One region of the Rhizobium sp. 22-785-1 genome, then DNA from elsewhere that is predicted to be linked to it. Evidence: riboswitches for the same ligand, from Rfam matches in the RefSeq annotation. Region 1 holds a riboswitch; each other region holds the start of a gene.
The links. A riboswitch is a leader RNA that binds a small molecule or an ion and turns the genes downstream of it on or off. The one in region 1 is predicted to bind thiamine pyrophosphate.
Positions count from the first base shown of each region.

Region 2: linked by a shared signal. The riboswitch ahead of thiC (phosphomethylpyrimidine synthase ThiC) and the one ahead of thiB (thiamine ABC transporter substrate binding subunit) in region 1 are both predicted to bind thiamine pyrophosphate.
Region 3: linked by a shared signal. The riboswitch ahead of ACQZ5M_RS10785 (hydroxyethylthiazole kinase) and the one ahead of thiB (thiamine ABC transporter substrate binding subunit) in region 1 are both predicted to bind thiamine pyrophosphate.

Region 1 covers NZ_JBNWDI010000005.1:173,758-176,017, forward strand. Annotated here, with positions in the region: gene thiP (thiamine/thiamine pyrophosphate ABC transporter permease ThiP) at 1-152, opposite strand, end outside; gene thiB (thiamine ABC transporter substrate binding subunit) at 172-1,185, opposite strand; TPP riboswitch at 1,224-1,332, opposite strand; gene ACQZ5M_RS12395 (VOC family protein) at 1,377-1,769, opposite strand; gene ACQZ5M_RS12400 (ABC-F family ATP-binding cassette domain-containing protein) at 1,831-2,260, opposite strand, start outside.
Region 2 covers NZ_JBNWDI010000005.1:24,211-26,470, reverse strand. Annotated here, with positions in the region: gene ACQZ5M_RS11740 (acyl-CoA dehydrogenase family protein) at 1-563, opposite strand, end outside; gene ACQZ5M_RS11735 (acyl carrier protein) at 563-814, opposite strand; TPP riboswitch at 992-1,103, shown strand; gene thiC (phosphomethylpyrimidine synthase ThiC) at 1,211-2,260, shown strand, end outside.
Region 3 covers NZ_JBNWDI010000004.1:225,594-227,853, reverse strand. Annotated here, with positions in the region: gene thiE (thiamine phosphate synthase) at 1-139, opposite strand, end outside; gene ACQZ5M_RS10785 (hydroxyethylthiazole kinase) at 126-866, opposite strand; TPP riboswitch at 934-1,036, opposite strand; gene ACQZ5M_RS10780 (CHASE3 domain-containing protein) at 1,237-1,902, shown strand; gene telA (telomere resolvase TelA) at 1,936-2,260, opposite strand, start outside.

The DNA.
Region 1 (2,260 bases):
CGCAGCGTATAGGGTTCGAAGAGGGCGCTCGACGCCGCATTGCTGTCAAAGGAAAGAAGCGCCGCGACCGCTAGCGCGATGAAGAGCAGCACGGCGGTGAATGCCGCCATGCCTCCCATCAAGAACCTGCGTCTGTCGCTGCGCGCAATCACCTGCGGCGTCGCCTAGCGCTTACTTCACGCTCATCGCGGTCAGCCACTCATCGATCCAGGCCTTGCGGTTCTTCGCCACCTCTTCCGGCGACATCAGGAACGTCTTGGTCGGCTGCACCAGCTTGCTGAACGCATCCGGCAGCGGCTGCGACGTGGCAGTGACCGGCATCATCCAGTTGTTTTCCGGAATGGCATCCTGAAAGCCGGGCGTAAGCATGAAGGCCAGGAATTTCTTGCCAAGCTCCTTTTCGGGCGCATTTTTCAACAGGCCAGCGACCTCGATCTGGATGTAATGGCCTTCCTCGAAGCTTGCGGCCTGATAGCGCTCGCTGTGCTCGGCCACCATATGGTAGGCGGGCGAGGTGGTATAGGAGAGCACCATCGGCACTTCGCCCTTGGTGAAGAGACCGTAGGATTCCGACCAGCCGGGCGTGACCGTCAGAACGCGGTTCTTGAGCTTCGTCCAAGCCTCCGGCGCCTTGTCGCCATAGACCGACTTGACCCACAGCAGCAGGCCGAGACCCGGCGTCGAGGTCCGAGGGTCCTGAATGGCGATCTTCTGCGACGGGTCGCCCTCCACCAGCTCTTTCAGGCTTTTGGGCGGGTTCTTCAGCGTCTGGGTGTCATAGATGACGGCGAAGTGGCCGTAGTCATATGGGACGAAGACGTCATCCTTGAAGCCGCCTGGGACTTTTGCCCCGGAAGCATCGACACCCGACGCTTCGAAAAGCCCGGTGTCCTTGGCTTCGGCGACAAGATTGGTATCGAGACCGACCACCACATCCGCCTTGGAGCCCGCACCTTCCAGCTTCAACCGGTTGAGGAGCGCCACGCCATCGGCCACGCCGACGAAGTTGACGGTGCAATCGCAGGTCTTCTCGAACGCTGCCTTCACCTTTGGGCCTGGACCCCACTCGGAGACGAAGCTCTCATAAGTATAGACGGTGAGGACTTTTTTATCCTGCGCAGAGGCGATGCCCGGCAGGAGGAAGGATGCGGCAACGAGGCCGGACAGCAAAAAACGACGGTTCATCAGACACCTTCTCGAATGGGTTACGGGAATAGGCGTCTGGATGGAAGCCGTCTAATCCCTCCGCCGGTGTTAACCGGATCAGGTTCTTCGGGTTGGCATTCGCCTCTCAGCCTTGTCCCGAAAGACAAAGCACCCCGTTAGAGCGAGAAAAGATGTAATGTGACAATCGGTTATTGGCAAGACGCGAGAAGCTATGCCTGCTCCGTCATATGCACGAGTTCCCAGACGTGGCCGTCTGGATCCTGGAAGCTGCCTGCATACATGAAGCCATGATTCTGTACCGGCTTCCACTCCTGCCCGCCGGAAGAGAGTGCCGTTTTCAACATGCTGTCGATTTCCTCACGGCTGGAGGCGGATAGGCAGGTCAGAACTTCCGTGCTGCTCTTTGCATCGGCAATCTCGCCATTGATGAAATCGCGAAACCGCTCCTCCTGAAGCAGCATGACGAAGATGTTCTTCTCGACGATCATGCACAGCGTGCGCTCATCCGAATATTCCGGATTGAAACTGAAGCCGAGCGCGGTGAAGAAGGCTTTCGATGTCTCGATATTCTTGACCGGCATATTGACGAAGATCATGCGCATGGGCGGGCTCCTCCCTGTTGGAACAAAGCAGAGCCCATATTCACGCGCCTGTCAAAGAGGCCTAGCCTTCCATCTCTTCGCGCAGCATCTCAAGCTCCAGCCATTCTTCCTCCATGACCTCCAGCTTTTGGCGAAGCTTTGCCATTTCCTCCGCCAGCTTGTTGAAAGCGCCGGGGTCCTTGGCGAAAAGCTGCGGATCGGCCATTCGCTCTTCGCGCTTGGCGATTTCTTGCTGCAGCTTTTCCATTTCCTTCGGCAGATTTTCCAGCGCAAATTTCTGCTTGAAGGACAGCTTGCCCTTGCCCTTTGCAGGTTCAGTAGCGGGAGCGGCATTGGCCGAGACTTTCGCCTTCTCCTGCTTGTCCGAGCGCTTCTTGTCTTCTGCCGCACCCTTACGCTGCGCCATCATGTCGGAATAGCCGCCTGCATATTCGATCCAGCGGCCATCCGGCGCATCCGGATTGGCGGGCGCAATGGTCGAGGTCACGGTG
Region 2 (2,260 bases), 150 kb from region 1:
TGCTTCAGAAACACCGTCATCACCTGGTCGGAGGGAGCGGCATCCTTGTGGGAACGCGAGGTGATGAGAATGGCATCGGCTTCGCTGCCATAGGAAATGACGGTCGCGTCCTTTTCCAGGCGGCAGATGTCACCATCCACTTCGATGGCGCAGATGGAATTGCGAAGATTGCCGCCAATGCCGCCTTCGGTGGTGGCGGAGGCAAGCAGCAATTGTTCGTTTGCCAGGCGGCGCATGAACGCGCTGTGCCATTGGCTGTCTTCGCCATGCTCCACAAGGCTCGAGGCCTTGATGTGGTGCATAGCGTAAATCATCGCCGTTGCCGAACAGGCCTGGCCGAGAATGGAGCAGATATCGGCAAGCTCCAGCATGGTGGCGCCTTCGCCACCCATGTGAACGGGAACTTGAATGCCGAGCAGTTTTTCCTGCCGAAGCGCGTCAACAGCCTCCTTCGGGAAGCGGCCTTCGGTATCCACCACGTCGGCATGTTTTGCGGCAATCGCCGCCACCCGCGCCGCCCTGGCGCTCAGTGCTTCACGGTGAGGCGCGACGGCGAGGTTCATCAGGCGGCCTCTTTCCCGTCGAGGATGGCTTTGACCGTGGTTTCGATGGCGGCGATGCTGGCAAAGGACTTGCGGTTCAGCATGCTGTCGGGAAACTCGATGTCGAAGGCTTCTTCGAGGCCAAGCATCAATTGCACGGAGGCGAAGGAGGAAAGGCCCGCCGCATAAAGATCGGCATCGTCGGCAAGCGTGTCGACGGAAACGGGAAGCTGGCCAAACTTTGCCAGCACGTCACGGATAGTAGAATTCATCTGAGCTCATCTCCCTAAACTAGAGCCATCATAGCGTCATTTGTGGTTACATTTAAAAAAATAACATTGTCATAAGTGGAGCGGTTAATATCCGGTGACATTGCTTTGCGCGCTATTCAGCTTTTTTGGGGCGCCCACGGCCAGCTTGACAATCGGCGTTATCGGGTCTTTGATTGCGGCATTCACCAGGGGGGTCCCGGCAAGGGGCTGAGATACTGCTAGAGCGCGCAGTGACCCGTTGAACCTGATCCAGTTCATACTGGCGTAGGGACGGTGCAAACGCGGGCATTCTGGCAGAACCGGCTTCACGCCGGGGAACCGTCATCACGTCTATCCCCGCGCTTTTCGTCTTCATGCTCGAACTGGGTCTCCACTGTTTTGCTTTGGAGCCTCACGATGAACATTGCCGCTAAAAACCTCACCCCAACCGTTACCACCGGTCCGTTGCCGGCCTCCACCAAGGTGTACAAGCCGGGCGTTCTTCACCCGTATATCCGCGTGCCGATGCGCGAAATTGCGGTCCATCCCACCGCTGGCGAACCGCCGGTCACGGTCTATGATTCCTCCGGTCCCTATACCGATCCCTCGCATCTGGTGAACATCGATGCCGGTCTGCCGCGTCATCGCCAAGAATGGGTTATCGCACGTGGCGATGTCGAAGCCTATGAGGGCCGGCATGTGAAGCCGGAAGACAATGGCTTTGCCACCGGCGAGCGGCTGACGCCGGAATTTCCCGTGCGCAACCAGCCGCTGCGGGCCAAGGGTGGGAAGGCCGTCACCCAGCTGGCCTATGCGCGGGCGGGCATCATCACGCCGGAGATGGAATATATCGCCATCCGCGAAAATCTCGGACGCGAGGCGGCGCGGGAGAAGCTTGTGCGCGATGGCGAAAGCTTCGGCGCGCATATTCCAGATCACGTCACGCCGGAATTCGTCCGTCAGGAAGTGGCCTCCGGTCGCGCCATCATCCCCTCCAATATCAACCACCCGGAAGCCGAGCCGATGATCATCGGGCGGAATTTTCTGGTGAAGATCAACGCCAATATCGGCAACTCCGCCGTCACCTCCTCCATGGCGGAAGAGGTGGAAAAGATGGTCTGGGCCACGCGCTGGGGTGCCGATACGGTGATGGACCTTTCCACCGGGCGCAACATTCACAATATCCGCGAATGGATCATCCGCAATTCTCCGGTGCCGATCGGCACGGTGCCGCTCTATCAGGCGCTGGAGAAGGTCAACGGCATTGCCGAGGATCTGACCTGGGAGGTGTTTCGCGATACGCTGATCGAGCAGGCCGAGCAGGGCGTCGATTACTTCACCATCCATGCGGGCGTTCGCCTGCACTACATTCCGCTGACCGTCAATCGCGTCACCGGCATCGTCTCGCGCGGCGGATCGATCATGGCCAAGTGGTGTCTGCACCACCACAAGGAAAGCTTCCTCTAC
Region 3 (2,260 bases), on a different contig from region 1:
GTGTGGACGACGTCTTGTCACGATACTGTATGATCGTTGCGCCATGTCGTGCCGCCACTGCGGCCAGTTGCGAAAGAGGCGCGACGTCGGTGAGAGAGGCATCGACGATGGCATTAAGCCGGTAATCAATCTTCGTCATGTTCGATCCTGGCATGGGAGAGAATATCTTCGCGCGTCAGATTGAACAGCGCGTCCAGAAAGGCGACCTCGAACGATCCTGGCCCGTTTGCGTGTCTCGCGGCCATCTGCGCGGAAACGCCCGTTATGGTGAGCGCCGATGCCGCCGCCAGCATGACGTCCTCCTCTACGGCCATGAAGGCCGCGATGACGCCACCGGAAAGGCAGCCTGTTCCTGTCACCTTCGCCATCAAGGTGTGACCGTTGACGATCCGAATCTTGCGGTCTGCGTCACTCAAGCGATCGACCGCCCCGGTCTGAATGCGTAACGCGCCGTCAATATCCCCAATGACCGCCATTTCCGCCGCATTACCCCGCACGATGGAGGGGGACTGGCCGCTCAGCTCCCGTGCAAAATCCAAACGTGATGGAGAGTAGTCGCAGTGGACCGGATCTATGATCCAGGGCTTGCCGTGGCGATTGGCGATCTCCACGGCCATACGAATGACCTTGCGGCGGGCCGCGTCCAGTGTCCCCAGATTGATCGTCAACGCGTGGGTCTTGACGACGAAGCTTTCGATTTCCTCCTCGGAAGAGGTCATGGAGGGGATACCGCCAATCGCTGTGATGCCGTCCGCAGTGAACTTCTGGACCACCGTATTCATAAGGCAGTGAACACGCGGTCTGTGCTCCCGCACGCGGCTCAGGAGTTGCGCCGCTTGCTCCGCAGTGGGGATATTTGCCTTCAACAGTTCATCTCCAGATACGCATTTTGCGGATCCGGATAAACTGCGCGCATGGAAAGAAAGCTGTGCCTGGCGGCGACCGTTCCGTTCCTACGCCGGTATTAACCGGATCAGGTTCAAGGGTCCGGCTCAGCGCCGTCTCAGCATCGTTCGATGCTCCCCTCGGAATGGATCAAGCTAAATGAGAAAAGCGATGGCGTGTCAAGATTTTTGAGAGAGGCGCGTATGGCTCCTATTCCGATGCTGCCGCTTTGAACTTCGTGATTATTATCGCGTTGAACGATCTGGTAGAATAAGCTGCCACCTGAGTGAACGGTTGGCGTCGGCGTGATGTTGAAGAGCTTGGACAGCATGTGCATGGAATATCCGCAAGATGTCTGACTGGTCCTGGGCCTCATTGCGTCAGAAATATCTGACCTTTCCAACACTGCTGCGATCAATCCCGGTGGGTGTCGTCGTTGCGGCCGGTATCCTTGCCACGAGTTGGACCCATGACCTTTTGAGCGACCACTACGATATGGTGGTGCATACCTACGAAGCCATCGATACCACGAAAGATGTGTTGATTGCGCTCGACGACGCCGAAACGGGGCAAAGGGGATATCTTGTCAGTGGCGACAAGCGCTACCTTGCCCCATACGAAAAGGCGATGGAGCGCCTCCACTTGCTCCAAAATCAATTGATGACACGCATATCGGACAATTCCGGGCAGGTCGCCCGGGTCAAAGCGATGGATCAGCTGATCGAGAAGAAGCTTGAGGAGCTCAAGCATTCCATATCGCTCTACGACGACGTGGGCGCCGATGCCGCCCGTACCAATGAGATCGGCTATATGGCAGTCGGTACGATGGATCGTATTCGAGACGTCATCGGCGAAATCACTGTTACGGAGCATACGCTGCTGGACACGCGTCATGCCGAAGTCGAGGCAGACGAGTTCCGCATTCGGGTGGTGGCGATCATCGTGGGCCTGGCGTCTTTTCTGACCCGCGCGGTGGTGGAAATGTATCTTGCGCGGCGATATTCGAAAGCGCCGTAGCGCGCACACGGTTGCGAGATGGGGCAGGCATGCTTATCCCCCCGCCATGCCAGGAATCTGATTGACGGTGATCATCTGGCGGATCGTGCGGTCCGCAACGCGATCGGCTCGGGCTTTTGATTCCTGCTCGTCTTCCGGAAACGCGTAAGTCATGTAAGAGAGCGAGGTTTCCAGATCATTGTTGTTGTGGCCGAGGATGGCAGCGAAATAGCTGTTCTTCGTCACATTGGCAGGGGCGAAGTTGCGATAGGCGATTTCGGCATAGAGGTGGCGCAGGCCATACGGCTTGGGTGGCTCTTCTTTCGGCCAGATGTCTTCGAATTTCGCAATCATCGCATCGCGCAGCGGTAGCCGGGCA